DNA from 2 places in the Oceanobacter sp. 4_MG-2023 genome. Region 1 is predicted to be linked to the other one. Evidence: predicted binding sites of a transcription regulator. Region 1 holds the regulator's gene; the other holds the start of a gene.
What was found. Region 1 encodes sigma-54, which starts transcription at its own class of promoters, with help from an activator protein. Its sites were predicted from a motif close to TGGCACNNNNNTTGCTNT; they were not measured.
Positions count from the first base shown of each region.

Region 2: a site for sigma-54 is predicted at 1,957-1,974, ahead of nifL (nitrogen fixation negative regulator NifL). Genes of this name have one in related genera too.

Region 1 covers NZ_JAUYVV010000010.1:74,467-82,279, reverse strand. Annotated here, with positions in the region: gene mgtE (magnesium transporter) at 1-500, opposite strand, end outside; gene Q8W24_RS09305 (HPr family phosphocarrier protein) at 717-986, opposite strand; gene rapZ (RNase adapter RapZ) at 1,025-1,897, opposite strand; gene ptsN (PTS IIA-like nitrogen regulatory protein PtsN) at 1,922-2,380, opposite strand; gene hpf (ribosome hibernation-promoting factor, HPF/YfiA family) at 2,384-2,686, opposite strand; gene Q8W24_RS09285 (RNA polymerase factor sigma-54) at 2,737-4,227, opposite strand; gene lptB (LPS export ABC transporter ATP-binding protein) at 4,356-5,081, opposite strand; gene lptA (lipopolysaccharide transport periplasmic protein LptA) at 5,078-5,614, opposite strand; gene lptC (LPS export ABC transporter periplasmic protein LptC) at 5,604-6,167, opposite strand; gene Q8W24_RS09265 (KpsF/GutQ family sugar-phosphate isomerase) at 6,167-7,138, opposite strand; gene Q8W24_RS09260 (calcium/sodium antiporter) at 7,141-7,813, opposite strand, start outside.
Region 2 covers NZ_JAUYVV010000037.1:1,371-9,183, forward strand. Annotated here, with positions in the region: gene nifA (nif-specific transcriptional activator NifA) at 1-305, opposite strand, end outside; gene nifL (nitrogen fixation negative regulator NifL) at 315-1,913, opposite strand; gene rsxA (electron transport complex subunit RsxA) at 2,266-2,838, shown strand; gene Q8W24_RS16330 (RnfABCDGE type electron transport complex subunit B) at 2,916-3,443, shown strand; gene rsxC (electron transport complex subunit RsxC) at 3,445-4,983, shown strand; gene Q8W24_RS16340 (RnfABCDGE type electron transport complex subunit D) at 4,986-6,092, shown strand; gene rsxG (electron transport complex subunit RsxG) at 6,094-6,792, shown strand; gene Q8W24_RS16350 (electron transport complex subunit E) at 6,789-7,466, shown strand; gene Q8W24_RS16355 (RnfH family protein) at 7,522-7,782, shown strand.

The sequences.
Region 1 (7,813 bases):
GACTGGTGACGACGCAGATAGCGCAGCACAACATCCAGAGTAATATCCGGACGAATCGTGATGGTGTCGGTGTTCATCAGACCACCGGCACTGTCTTCCGGGTAGCCCAGAATGGCCTCAACCCGGGCGCGATCCTGGTGGTCCATCGAGCTCAGAATTTCCTGGGTCACTTGCTCAGGAAGTTGCTGGAGCATATCGGCGATGTCATCGGAATCGAGGTCAGCGGTGGCATCGACCACCTGCTCTGCGCTCATGTCGCTGAGGAACTGACTCTGGATATCGATCGACAGGTATTGCAGTACCTCACCTTCGATGCCTTTGTCGACCAGCTCCCAGATGACTTTCCGGGCTTTGGGCGGGGAGGATTCGATCAGGTGGGCGACATCAACAGGGGCCAGGCCGGAGTTGATGATCCGGCGTACGCGTGCCATGGCACCGGACTCGAGCGCTTCGTTCAGGCTGTTGAGTTTGGATCTGGCCTTTTCGCTGAGTTCTGCCATGGAAGCCCCGGTACGGAGTGAATGATTGATTCTAGCCTGAATCACCGAGTGTGGCTATCCGGGGAATACTGAAACTACTCGCATTGATATCGCTAGTGATTTGATTTTATAGGAAACTTTGATTGTTGGAGAAGGTGTTTTGGGGGATATGGCGGTCGTTGACCGCCGTTGTTGGAGACAAGAACAAGTCGGCTATCGAACGGCTGTCAGGTGTTTTTATTCACCCTCATCAAAGCGACGATTGATCAGGTCGCAGAGTGCGTCCAGTGCTGCCTGGGCATCCTGGCCCTCTGCTTCGATATAAAGATCGGTACCCTTGCTGGCGGCGAGCATCATTACGGCCATGATACTTTTGGCATCGACCATGCGGTTTGGATAACCCACCTTGATGGTTGCGCCGTAGCTGGCCGCGGTTGATACCAGTTTGGCGGCTGCCCGTGCGTGTAAACCCAGCTTGTTGATGATGGTGATTTGCGTGTTAACCATCCAGGCTCCCGAAACGATTGGATTGTGGGTAATAAGCATCAGTGGCTGTGATGGGCAGCAGACCTGAGCTCGCGGTGACGTACCTGTACATTGCCAAATTCTTGTTTGAAGGCTGCAGTCAGGCGTTCTGATAAATACACTGAGCGATGTTGACCGCCAGTGCAGCCAATGGCAATGGTCAGGTAGCTGCGGTTATTTTCGGCAAAACGGGGTAACCAGCGCAACAGGTAAGTACGGATGTCATCAAACAGTTCGGTGACTTCCGGCTGGCTGGATAAAAAATCGATAATCGCCTGATCCTGTCCGGTCAGAGGACGTAATTCATGTTGCCAGTAGGGGTTGGGCAGGTTGCGGACATCAAATACAAAATCGGCATCCAGAGGAATCCCCTGCTTGAAGCCAAAGGACTGGAACAGAATGGCCATATCCGGGGTGACTTTCTCGGCTACTCGCATCTTGATCAGGCTGCGCAGCTCATGGACTGACATGCGGGTGGTATCCAGCGTCAAGTCAGCCAGGTTGGCAACAGGTTCGAGCAATTCGGTTTCGCGCTCGATGGCTTCTGCCAATGAGATATTGTCATTGGTGAGGGGGTGTTTGCGACGGGTGGAGCTGAAGCGTTGTAGCAGGACTTCTTCGGTGGCATCCAGAAATACAATATCGACCTGGCGATACTGTCCGGGTAAGCAGGTCAGTACCTGGGTCAGCTGTTCCATGGCGTCGGGCAAATTACGCACATCGACACTGACAGCGACATTGGCGCGTTTTTCGGCGCTGTAGGGTAAATCCGCCAGTGCGGGCAACAGATCAACCGGCAGGTTGTCGATGCAATAAAAACCGAGATCTTCGAGCACGGCCAAAGCGCTGGACTTGCCTGAGCCAGAGCGGCCACTGATCACAACCAGGCGCATGATGCGGTCTCCGTATTGGTCTGGTTAGTGGTTGGCCAACGCTCGTTGGTACAGTTCCTGATCGCTGCTGGCACTACGCAATTGCTGACGGTAATCATTCTGACTGAAATTTTGCGCCAGTGTGGCGAGAATTTGCAGATGATCGTCCGTTGCTTCTTCAGGGACTAATAAAGCAAATACGAGGTCAACCGGTTGATGGTCAATGGCATCAAAATCGATGGCCTCTTGCAAGTGAAGTAACACGCCGACGGCTTGTTCGCATTGCCGTAAACGACAATGGGGGATTGCGATGCCTTCACCAATGCCAGTACTGCCCAGACGTTCACGTCCAAGCAGGCGTTCAAACACTTCGTCCGAACTGCTGCCGTCAACTTTTTCGGCAATCAGTCCGGCAAGAAACTCCAGCAATTTTTTTTTGCTGGTAATGGCGACGTCGGTACGGGTGCATTCTGGCAGTAGAATATCGGCAATCGCAATGCTCATAGGTCAACCTTGCCCGTGCTGTCGGGCAATCAGTTTTTCTTTGTGTTTCAGGAGTTGACGGTCCAGTTTGTCGGCCAGCAGATCAATGGCGGCATACATATCGTCGTGAGTTGAGGTGGCGTGAAAGTCAGCACCACTGGCATGCAGGGTGGCTTCTGCCTGTTGTCGGCCTTTTTCCAGGGTCAGTGTGATCTGGCCAGAAGTAATCGGGTCGACATGACGCTCAAGACGAACCAGTTTTTCCTTGACGTATGCTTCCATGGCTTCGGTCACTTCAACATGGTGTCCACTGATATTGATGCTCATAAACGGCTCCTTATCGCTCGCTTGTATCGAACAGAGATCGACGCTATCGATCAGATCAATTGTTTCCGCTCATTGGAAGGCGGAATCATCATGGCTTCACGGTATTTGGCCACCGTGCGGCGTGCAACCTGAATGCCCTTGTCGCCCAGCACAATGGCAATTTTGTTATCACTCAGGGGTTTACGCGGATTTTCTTCGCTGATCAGTTTTTTGATCATGGCGCGAATGGCGGTGGATGAACATTCGCCACCGGCGTCAGTACTGACGTGGCTGGAGAAGAAATACTTCAGCTCGAAAATACCACGAGGAGTGTGCATGAATTTTTGCGTAGTGACCCGTGAAATGGTTGATTCATGCATACCAACGGCATCGGCAATATCATGCAATACCAGAGGTTTCATGGCTTCTTCACCCTGTTCAAAGAAGTCGATTTGGTACTCGACAATTTTGGTGGCGACTTTCAGCAGGGTTTCGTTGCGGCTTTGCAGGCTTTTGATAAACCAGCGCGCTTCTTGCAAATGGTCTTTGAGGAAGGCGTTGTCGGCACTGCTGTCGGAACGTCGCACCAGTGAGGCGTAGTCGGAGTTGACGCGCAGCTTGGGGGCGATATCCGGGTTAAGCTCAACACGCCATTCATCACGGATATTACGAACAATCACGTCCGGTACGACGTATTCTGACTGCTCGGAGCTGATATCAGCGCCCGGCTTGGGGTTGAGTTCTTTAACCAGACGCAGGACGGCTTTGAGGTCTTCTTCCTTGAGCCGGGTTTTGCGCATCAGGGTGGGGTAATCTTTACTGCCCAGCAGGGCGATGTAGTCGCCGATCACCAATTTGGCTTCTGCCAGCCAGGGTGTTTCGGCAGGTAGCTGGTTGAGCTGAAGAATCAGGCATTCACGCAGGTCGCGGGCAAAAACACCGGCGGGGTCAAACTGTTGCAAGCGTTTGAGGACGGCCTGGATTTCATCTTCTTCAACACCCAGTTCCGGGTCAATTGAACCGAGTATGTCGTCGATGGTGGTGTGCAGATAGCCATCGTCATCAACCCCGTCGATCAGCATGGTGGCGATCTCGCGATCGGTGTCACTCATGGGAGTCAGGTTCAGCTGCCATTCAAGATGATCTTGCAGGTCGTCTGTGGTGGCATGACGGGAGTCATAATCAAAGTCGTCATCGCCAACCGGGCCAGAGCCTGAGGAAACCCCGGCCGTGGTCTGGAACGTATCATCCCAGTTGCTATCGACTGGCAGATCATCTGGCATCTTGTCATCAGACCATTGCTCACCCAGTTCCTGGGTGTCGGCATCGGTCGTGGCCGCTGTTGCGGTGACTTCCCTTTCCTGATCTGCATTGGTTTGCTGTGCATCCGGAAAGTCGTCGTGCTCGGACTCTTCGAATTCCAGCATGGGGTTGGAGTCCAGGGCTTCCTGGATTTCCTGTTGCAGATCGAGGGTAGACAATTGCAGCAGTCGAATTGCCTGTTGCAGCTGAGGGGTCATGGTCAGCTGCTGACCCATTTTTAACTGAAGCGATGCTTTCATACAGCGTTATTATTCATCGGTTGTCGGCATGGTCTGTGCATTATACGCCAGCCTGTGAGACAGGGAATGCTTTTCATGGTGGCGAATGAAACAGCGCTGGGCATCATAGCCCTGCAAGCCGATAAGATTCAAAGATGGAAGTCATGACCAAGGTAGATAGCCCGAACCTGTTCGTTGGCGAGTACATCATCAGCGCTGCCTTCGGCAATTATGTGTCCACCGCCTACGATATAGGCTTTTTCACAAATTGCGAGAGTTTCGCGGACGTTGTGGTCAGTAATCAGTACGCCGATGCCACGTGCCTTGAGTTGACGAATGATATCCATAATGTCAGCGACCGAGATCGGATCAACACCGGCAAAGGGTTCATCCAGCAAAATAAAGGAGGGTTCGGCGGCCAGGGCGCGGGCTATTTCGACCCGTCGTCGTTCGCCACCAGACAGGGCCATGCCGAGGCTGGTACGAATGTGCTGAATGTGAAATTCATCCAGTAGCTGTTCCAGCTGTTGCTGACGTTGGGGTTTGTTCAGGTCTGACCGGGTTTCCATGATGGCCATGATATTGTCTTCGACGCTGAGTTTGCGGAAGATCGACGCTTCTTGTGGCAAGTAGCCAATGCCTTTCTGGGCGCGGCCGTGCATGGGCAGATGGCTGATATCGTCGTCATCGATACTGACACGCCCCTTGTCGGCCTGTACCAAGTTGACAATCATATAGAAACAAGTGGTTTTACCTGCGCCGTTAGGGCCCAGCAAGCCGACAATCTGTCCGCTGCTGACCGCCAGGGAAACGTCCTTGACGACTTCGCGGCCGTTATAGCTTTTGGCTAGATGTTCAGCCTTGAGCGTTTTCATGGTTGTACGTCCGTGTTGGGCTGGGGTTGGATAATCACTTGAATACGCTGGTTGTCGTCAGCGCCGCCAGTGCCACTGCCGGATGTTTCTGAGCCACTGGCTGAGACGGTTTCCTGTTCAATGTCATAACGGATCAATTCGCCACTGAATAGGTTGTTTTCCTGACGCAAGGCGGCGTCTCCCTTGAAGGCAATTTCCTTGCGGTCGGCGTAAAAATCAATACGTTTGGCCGTCGCTCTGGTGATCGGTTTGTCGCTGCTGACCTGTTGCTGGTAGCGAGCCGGTTGACCTTCGGCAATCGCTTGCTTGAGCGCCTTGCCATCCAGTATCAGTGTCAGACGATCGGACTCGATGGTCAGTGTGCCTTGCTTCAGTACGACATCGCCTTCGTAGACGACCATACCGGTCTTGCGATCGAGTTCGGCGCGGTCGGATTCGATGATCATTTCTTGTTGCCAGTCTTCAGGCAAAGCCTCGACCGTGGTCGCCAAGACACTGCCAAAAAACAGCAGGGCGGTCAGTTTATTGTACATACCGGGTACTCACGTGTGCTTGAAGGTCGAGATGTTGGCGCTTGATATCCAGCGTCATACCAGTTGCATGGGTGATGTTATTGCCATGACGAATGATGACAGGTTCAGAGGTTGAAGCGGTGGCTGATGCGGGCTGGTAAAGCAACAGGCTGGTGGTGATGCTGAATGTATCAGCGTTTTCTGCTGCCGTGGCCAGAGAGCGTACTTCCACCTGCTGGCTGAGTTCAACCTGGCTGTCGGTATCCATAATGCGGCCTGATTGAGCGCTGACTTGCCAGTGTTGCTGCGGGTCTGTTTGTGTCGTAATCACCGGGTTTTCCAGCCGGGTTTCCGATAATGACGGAATATGGCGAGAGCCATCGGCCGATAACATCTGTTGTAGCTGGCCATCCGCATCGTAACGACGGTGTTGTAATTGTTTGCCGTAATAATTCGGTTCAAGACTGGTCACCGGCGTTGCTGCCGTGACCAGCTCAGTGGTATAGCGCTCTACCGCCAGCAAGGCGAGGCCAACGGCCACTGCCAAGACCAGCAGCACATAGCGCTTGCGCATCAGATAACTCCAGCACGCAGCAAGTCGTGCATGGTGACAACACCACAAATATTCTGACCGTCGGTAACGACCAGGGCATTGATCTTGCCGTCTTCCATGATTTTTAACGCTTCGGCAGCCAGCATACCCGGGATGATGGTTTTGGCCTGGCGGGTCATCAGGTCTGAAATCAGGGCGGAGTGGATATCGACACCATGATCAATGGTACGGCGCAGGTCGCCATCGGTGAAAATACCCACCAATTCACCCGCTGCCGTTTGTACGGTGGTCATACCGAGACCCTTGGTGGTCATTTCCAACAGGGAGCGTGACAGGCTGGATTCGGGCCTGACGACCGGGATTTCCCGGCCGCTATGCATGATGTCTTCGACTTTTAATAACAAGCGTCGACCCAGGCTGCCACCGGGGTGGGAAAAGGCGAAGTCCTCTGCCGTGAACCCACGGGCTTCCAGTAACGCAATTGCCAGGGCGTCTCCCAGTACCAGGGCACTGGTGGTTGATGAGGTAGGCGCCAGGCCCAGCGGACAGGCTTCAGAATCCACACTGGCGTTCAAATGAGCGGCCGAGGCAAGGCCCAGGGTGGATTGCGGGTTGCCGGTGATACTGATCAGGGGCACTGCCAGGCGCTTCAACAGGGGCAACAAGCTGGTTACTTCGGCGGTTTCGCCGGAGTTACTCAGGGCAATCACCACATCGACGGATGTGATCATCCCCATATCCCCATGGCTGGCTTCGCCAGGGTGGACAAAAAATGCCGGGGTTCCTGTACTGGCCAGTGTAGCCGCAATTTTGCGACCAATATGGCCGGATTTGCCCATGCCTGACACAACAACCCGGCCTTTGCAGGACAGCATCAGCTGACAAGCAGTTTTGAAATTGTTGTCCAGCATGGGGGACAGGTTACGAATCGCACGTTGTTCCAGTTCTATGGTACGTAGCGCCGACGACAGGAAATCAAATTCAGTGTTCATTGTTATCCATTACTTGTCATTACAAACAGAGTGGCCAGGTAGCCAAGGTAACTCAGTCCTAACAGGCTGCCACTGAATCGTCCCATCACGCCACTGCGGCGATTGAGTACAAACAGCACCAGCAATGCCAGCGTTAATGACAGCATAACAGGCAGATCGCGATGCAGAGCCATCGGCTCGACCGCTACGGTAGCGATCAGGCCAGGCACTGGCATTACCGCGAGCAGGTTGAAAATGTTGGAGCCAATCACGTTACCGATGGCAATGTCGTGATGTCCTTTCAATGCGCTGGCAACAGAGGCCGCCAGTTCTGGCAGGCTGGTGCCAATGGCGACGATGGTCAGACCAATCACCAGGTCACTGACCCCAAAGTTATGGGCAATGATGGTTGCGCCCCAGACCAGAGCCTTGGAGCTGGCCATCAGGCAGACCAGTCCGGAGACGAGCCAGAAAACAGCCATTTTGGTGGGCAGCGATTCAATTTCTGCGGCTTCATCTTCGTCGACAATGGGTTCACCACTCTCATCGGACTCCTGAAACAGGATGTACATGGTGGCGACCAGACCGGCCAGCAGAAGGAGGGAATCAACATAACTCAATTCCAGGTCGGCCAGTGTCAAGCCCGCCAGAATACTGACCAGCAACAACAGTGGCAGTTCTTTGCGCAGTAATTTC
Region 2 (7,813 bases), on a different contig from region 1:
ACGCGGCCAACAATACCTTCGCCGGGCTGGTATTTGACCGATGGAGCCTTGCCGCCCCCATCGCTGTCACGATACACAGCGCCTACTTGCAAGGTGCTGTTTTCCGGGTCAAACAGATTGATTACACCGTGCTGCAAGCCGCCGTGATTGTGTAAAACCGCCAGAATCCCTGTCAGGGTTTCTTCAATGGTGCTGGCTGCTGATAACACGCCAGCCACTTCAGCCAGGCAACGGAACTGTCGCTCCATCAGCTCGGATTTGCTGTTAATGCGTTTGCCAGCCGCTAATCGGGAGGTTGTCATCATGTTTGCCTCCTAAAGTGCCGAAACAAACGGGAGACGTACGACTACTCGACATCCCGTTCGGTGGGACAGGTCAATATGCACGGTGCCGGAATGATCCGTAACGATATCGTGCACCATTGGCAGTCCCATGCCCCGACAACCATTACCCGAGGTTTTGGTGCTGAAGAACGGCTCAAAAACCTTGAGCTGTAATGGCGGTGCAATACCAGGGCCGGTATCGATGATTTCACAGCACACACCATCTGTTTCGCTGCGAGTAATAATGCTCAACTCACGCCGTCGAATTGCGCGATCGCTCATGGCGTCGACCGCATTGTCGAGCAGTTGTTTGAACATGCTGCGTAAACGCCGCTCCCTGCCAATCACTGCTGGTAAATGCAACGCTGGTTGCCAATCGACGGTGATTCCTTGTGCTAATAGTCCTTCAGTAGACAATGCCAGCGACTCCCTCAGCAGTTCATTAATATTGACTGGTTTCTTGCTCTCTTCCAGTGCGTCGGGCATTGCATCCCGCATGTTATCCATCGCACTGTTACCCGAGGCCAATGCTTCTTCCAGAGCACCCAACAAGGCGTCATCACGGTGATCGCCGGTGCGCCGTTGTAACATGCTGACCGCGGTACCCAGTAAGTTGACCGGTCCCTGCATCTGGTGAATGGCACCATTTACGGTTTCGCGCATGCCTTGTACCAGGTCTTCTTCCGCCATCAGCGCCTTGAGTGCGTTGAGATGGATTTCTTCCTGACGACGACGGATATCGGTAATGTCATTGATCATCAACAACACGTAGTGGCGTACGGTCTGTTCAAAAAAACCGTCCGCTTCTTCACATTTCACATCGATAGTGGTGCCAAAACAGGAATACCAGCGTCCGCGGCTACGGCCGTAATCCAGCGAGAATTCCTTGTCATCGAAGCTGCGGCGATCTTCCAGCAACTGCTCGTAGGCTGACCCCAACTTGGTACCGATAACATTCACCACGGTTTCCAGCGGCTCGTCATGCAGCAGCTCAGAGGCCAAGGCTCGGAAACTGGGATTGGCCGATACAATGCGATGATGCTCGTCCAGTACCAGTACCGACGCCGGTACTGAATTCAGCACTGCTTCCATCATCAGTTTCTGATTCATTACCCGCTGTTCCAGCTCGTGCATATCGGAACCATCACGATGCATACCGAGGTAATAAAGTGTCTCGTTGTTTTCATTGATCACCGGCGCAACGGTCAGCTCGGCAAGATAAAGACGCTTGTCCTTGCGCCGATTCAGCATCATGCCGGTCCAGGATTTCTGTTGCGCCAGACGACCCCATAACGCCTGATACACAATGCGCGGGGTGGTGTGATTGGAAAGGATCGACTCGTTGTGCCCCAGGACTTCATCCTCGCCATACCCGGTCACTTGGGTGAAGGCACGATTGACGTAAAGAATGTTGGCCTTCAGATCCGTAATGGAAATAGCGACAGGCGAATGCTCCACCGCTTGAAAAAAAACCTCTTCGGGCAGCAGCACACCTTCGGGATGAATTTCACTGATGCCTTTTTCTGCCAGGTCTTTTTCTTCCAGCCCGGCGGCGGCAGCCTGTTCTTGCGAGAGTCTGACGTTACTCATAACAGCTCCTGATAAGGTGACGTATTGCTATACCTTAATGGTTGGAGCAAGGAGTATGCCGCGATAAAAATTAACTGAGAGGCCCATGTTCTCTGTCAATAGCCCGACAATGCCGCCGACATTTGTCGTCAATACGACAAAGGCTTTTTCCGGTTTTTTGCCAATTGTCGCAAACCCTACAAGCTGAATCTTTGTCGTTTTTCTATCAAATGCCCTGTTATCAGGCCTTGCGCACCATTCTCAGTCACTCCTTTGTCGCTTACCTGCGACAACAGCATTCGCCTCAAATCCATGGCACAGGAAATGCAATTTTGTGCTCATACGACCGACCCGCCGAATTTCAGGAGACCTTATGGAATATCTGTTGATTCTGGTCAGCACATCGCTGGTCAACAACATCGTACTGGTGAAGTTCCTGGGTCTGTGCCCTTTGATGGGTGTCTCCAGCAATGTATCCGCTGCCTGGGGCATGAGCCTGGCCACCACCTTTGTACTGACGCTCTCGGCGCTATGCAGCTGGATGATTGAACACTGGCTGCTGCAGCCTCTGGATATCGAATTCCTGCGCATCCTGTCCTTTATTCTGATTATTGCGGCAGTGGTGCAATTCACCGAGGTACTGATCCGCCGGGCCAGCCCCCTGCTGCACAAGGCACTGGGTATTTACCTGCCGCTGATTACAACCAACTGCGCTGTACTCGGGGTAGCACTGCTGAATATCACCGAGGAGCACAACCTGGTCGAAAGCCTGATGTTTGGCCTCGGCTCCGCCCTCGGCTTTGTCATTGTCATGGTGATGTTTGCCGGACTGCGGGAGCGGCTGGCATTGGCCAATGTTCCTGAGCTGTTCAGTGGCACGCCGATCAGTCTGGTGACTGCCGGTTCGTTGTCGCTGGTATTTATGGGCTTTAGCGGAATGATCTGAATGCGCCGTCCTCGACGCCGTGTTGTTTCTTACCACTCACGCCGGTGCAGACCGGCACAGGATCTTCAGGAGGCATTATGTTGATCGCAACCTTGGTACTCACTCTCTTAGGCCTGGTGCTTGGAGGCCTGTTGGGTCTGGCCGCCAAATACTTTGCCACGGGTGATGACGATCCTATCGTAAAAGAGATCGAACAGATGTTACCTGGCAGCCAATGCGGCCAGTGTGGTTTTCCTGGCTGCACCCCGGCGGCAGAAGCCATTGCCAACGGCGACGCCGCCGTTACCTGCTGTCCTCCGGGAGGCCGGGCGCTGGCGGAAAACCTTGCTCGCCTGCTCGACGTCGATATGTCGACACTGGGAGAGTCCCCGCAACCGCTATTGGCCAATATCGATGAAAACCTCTGTACCGGTTGTACTCGCTGCTACAAGGCTTGCCCCACCGATGCCATTGTCGGTGCCAGCAAACAGATTCATGTTGTGGTCGCCAAGGCCTGCACGGGTTGCAGCCAATGCCTTGAAGCCTGTCCGGAAGACTGCATCAGCCTGAACACAGCACCGGTGACGCTGGAACGCTGGCACTGGTCGAAACCCGAGGCAGCCTGATATGTTATTCGGACTAGGAAAAATCCGTGGTGGCGTCCACCCCGACGGCCATAAAATCGACAGTGCCCGGCTGGTTATCAACAGTCAGTTGCCCTTGCCCGACACCCTCTGGTTGCCGCTCTGCCAGCATTCCGGCGAAGATGCCAGGCCGCTGGTGCAAGCCGGAGAGCGTGTACTCAAGGGTCAGCGTATTGCCGCTGCCGCAGGGCGTTTTTCAGCCAATATTCACGCTCCGACCTCAGGCACGATTACGTCGATAGACACCATTACCATGCCCCACCCGTCAGGGCTGCCTGCCAATGCCATTATTTTACAACCGGATGGCAAGGATGAATGGATAACACTGCAGCCACCCGCTGACCCGTTTTCGATGCCACAGGAAGCGTTGGCCACCCTGGTGGAGCAAGCCGGCATTGTCGGGATGGGGGGCGCTATTTTCCCTGCCGCCATCAAGTTGCGTCAGGGCCGTCGTTTTGAAATCAAGACCCTGATTGTCAATGGCAGTGAGTGTGAACCCTATCTGACCACGGATGATCGCCTGATGCGTGAGCGCGCCGCCGAGATTGTCGAAGGTGCGCGACTGGTACGCTACATTATCGAAGCCTACCGCACCGTTATCGCCATTGAAGACAACAAGCCCCAGGCCATTGCTGCCCTGCAAGAAGCGGCCGCCAATGTCGGGGCGATTGAAATCGTGGTGGTGCCCGCCCGCTATCCAATGGGATCGGCCAAACAACTGATCCAGGCCGTTACCGGACTGGAAGTACCCGCCGGAAAACGCAGTAATGACATTGGTGTTCTGGTTCACAATGTCGCCACCGTATACGCCATTCAGCAAGCCCTGATCCATGGCAAACCCCTGATTTCCAGGGTAACGACCGTTGCCGGAGGCTGTGTTGGCGAACCACGGAACGTCGAAGCGTTGCTGGGCACTCCGATTCATTACCTGTTTGAACAGTGCGGCGGACTCACCACAACACCCGCCCGCTTGCTGATGGGAGGCCCCATGATGGGCCAGGTCTTGCCCACCACAGAGGTTCCCCTGATCAAGGGCAGCTCCGGGGTACTGGCGTTAACCAAAGCCGAAGTCAACGAACATATGCCATCGCCATGTATCCGTTGTGGCCGTTGTGTGGATGCCTGCCCGATGGGACTGCTGCCGCTGGAAATGGCTCGCAACTCAAAACAGGACGACTTCGACAGCGCTCAGGATGCCGGTTTGCGTGACTGTATTCTGTGTGGCTCCTGTTCCTACGTCTGCCCTTCCCATATCCCGCTGGTGCAGTATTTCGAATACGCCAAAGGTGAGCTGGCCGAGAGCCGTGCCAGCCAGCAGAAACTGAGCTACACCCAGGAACTGATGGCCGCCCGTAAAGAACGGCTGGAACGGGAAGCAGCAGCCAAGGAAGCCGCCAAACAGGCGAAAAAAGCCAAGGCCAAAGCCAAAAAACCGCGTAAGGCAGCCGCCCCCACGACGGTAGCGGCTGACACCGCTGATACAGCCGAAACGGCCTCTACCACCGACCACGCGGGAGCATGATCATGACCGCCGACGCCCAGTATATTCCCACCGCTTCCCCCCATGCCCACGACCGCTCCAGTATTGATCGCATCATGCTGCGTGTCTGTCTGGCACTGACGCCCGTCAGTCTGTGGGGGTTCTATTGTTTTGGCTGGCCAGCCGTGGTGATGTTTGTCACCACCTGTCTGGCTGCGATTCTGACCGAACTGGCTTGTCTGTATGTACAGCAACAGCCACTCAGCCGTTTGTGGGATGGTTCAGCCTTGTTGACCGGCTGGCTACTGGCCCTGACCCTGCCACCCTGGGCTCCCTGGTGGATTGCCGTCGGTGGTGCTTTTTTTGCCATCACCATCGGCAAACAGATTTATGGCGGTATTGGCCAAAATGTCTTTAACCCGGCGCTGCTGGCCCGTATCGCCTTGCTGATCTCGTTTCCGGTGCAGCTTACAACCTGGGTCAATGTCACGCCGATCGATAGCGCCAACGCCCCTGGTCTGGCCGATGCCTTCGCTATTATCTTTGCCGGTCAGCCCTGGATGAGTGACGCCGCCGACGGCATCACAGGTGCAACCTGGCTCGGTGCCAGTAAAGCCGCCGCAGCCGGAGGGGCCGACCTGGCCGCAATGCTCAGCCAGGACTTTTCTCTTTACGACGCTTTCCTGGGGTTGACCCGTGGCAGTCTGGGTGAAACCTCCACGTTACTGGTACTGCTCGGGGGCATCTGGTTATTAATAACCCGCACGATCAGCTGGCATATCCCGGTCTCTCTGCTTGGTACGCTGGCTTTACTGGCCTGGCTCGGCAATCTCAGCAACCCACAATCCTACCCCGGCGTCCTGTTTCATCTGACCTCTGGTGGCGTAATGATCGGTGCTTTTTTCTACGCCACTGACTACGTGACCTCACCGTCAACACCGGTAGGCAAGCTGATTTTTGGAGCTGGCTGCGGCGTTGTGCTGTTTGCCATTCGCAGCTGGGGTGGCTTTCCCGAAGCGGTCGCCTTCGCCATTTTACTGATGAACGCACTGGCTCCGCTGATTGATCGCGTGACCAAACCTCGGGCTTATGGCCGACGTCATTCTGGCGACGCCATCAAACACACACCGGCACAGCGCAGGGTGGTATGACATGGAACAACCACTGGATCAAACAACACAATCCGCACCCACTGCCGCATTTCGCGACCAGCCCCTGTATCAGGCTCTGCTGTTGGGAGGTGCCTGCGCCATCGTCAGCCTGCTGCTGGTCGTTGGTAACCTGGGTACGCATCAGACCATCGCGGACCATCTGACTGCCGACAAGCTGGCCATGCTGGCTCAGGTGCTGCCACAGAGCTATTACGACAACGATCCACTCAATGATACGGAACAGCTGTCCAGTCCGGTGCTGTCTGGCCCCGCGACTCTGATGCTGGCACGCAAAGACGGCGATATCACCGCATTGGCCCTGCAGATCAGCATCGCGGGCTGGGGCGGCATCATCGATATGATTATGGCCACCACCCCAGACGGGGAACTGTTAGGGGTCCGTATCATCAGCCATAAGGAAACCCCCGGACTGGCCGATAAGATCGAACGTCCCAAAAGTGACTGGATCACGGGTTTTGATGGCACATCACTTGCCAACACCCCGGAACAGCAGTGGGCCGTACAGAAAGACGGCGGCCGCTTCGACCAGTTTACCGGTGCCACCATTACCCCCCGAGCCGTGGTCAAGGGCGTGCATCAAGGACTGTTACTGATCGAACAATGGCGTCAACAACAGCCTCAATTCCAGCAGCCGTCTTCGGTAGCCATCACCGGCAACGAACAGGAGATTTTGCAATGAACCAGTACCGGCAGATTTTTCGTGAAGGCATGTGGGACAACAACGTGGCCATGGGGCAAATGCTGGCCCTCTGTCCACTGTTGGCAGTGACTACCAGCGCCACCAATGGCCTGGGCATGGGTATCGCATCCCTGGCGGTGCTGATGATTACCAACATCATGATTTCAGCAGTCCGCGGGGTGATCAGCCCACAAGTACGTATTCCGGTACTGATTGTATTGATTGCCACCGTGGTCACCATGGTGGATATGGCCATCAATGCTTTCTTGCATGATTTGTACAAGGTGCTTGGGTTATTTATCGCTTTGATTGTTACCAACTGTGCCATTTTTGGCCGCGCCGAAAGCTTCGCCAGCAAACAACCGGTGCATCTGGCGGCGGCAGATGCGCTTTCGATGGGATTGGGATTTACCTGGGTACTGGTGGCTGTGGGTGCCATGCGTGAAATCATCGGCAGTGGCACCTTGTTTGCCAATGCGTCACTGCTGCTCGGCAGTCATTTTGCCTGGCTGGAGACCGAAGTGATCCCTCATTATTCGGGCATATTACTGGCCATTTTGCCCCCTGGTGCCTTTATGGCGCTCGGGTTTCTGATTGTTATCAAACGCATGATTGATCGCCGCTTGTCTTCTTCCAGTAACGATGGTCTGGTGACAATCCAGAGCCACTGCTGAACACCGGGCGATGACACAACACCAACCTGTTGGATCAATACGAAAGGAACACGCCATGCACATCAGCGTTGTTTATGCCATTGGCAACAACCAACCCTGGATTGAACTCGACGTCGAAGAACCCTGCTTGCTGGCCGATGCGGTCGCACAATCCGGCCTGCTGGAGCACTACCCCGACATTAATCTTGAGCAACAGCGGGTAGGGATTTTTGGCAAGCTTGCCAAGCCGGATACACCGCTGAAAAACGGCGATCGTGTTGAAGTGTATCGTCCGATCATTCGCAATCTGGATGACGACGACGATGAGGATGACTGAACGCCCTGACGGGCGTTCGTTCTTCTGGGTT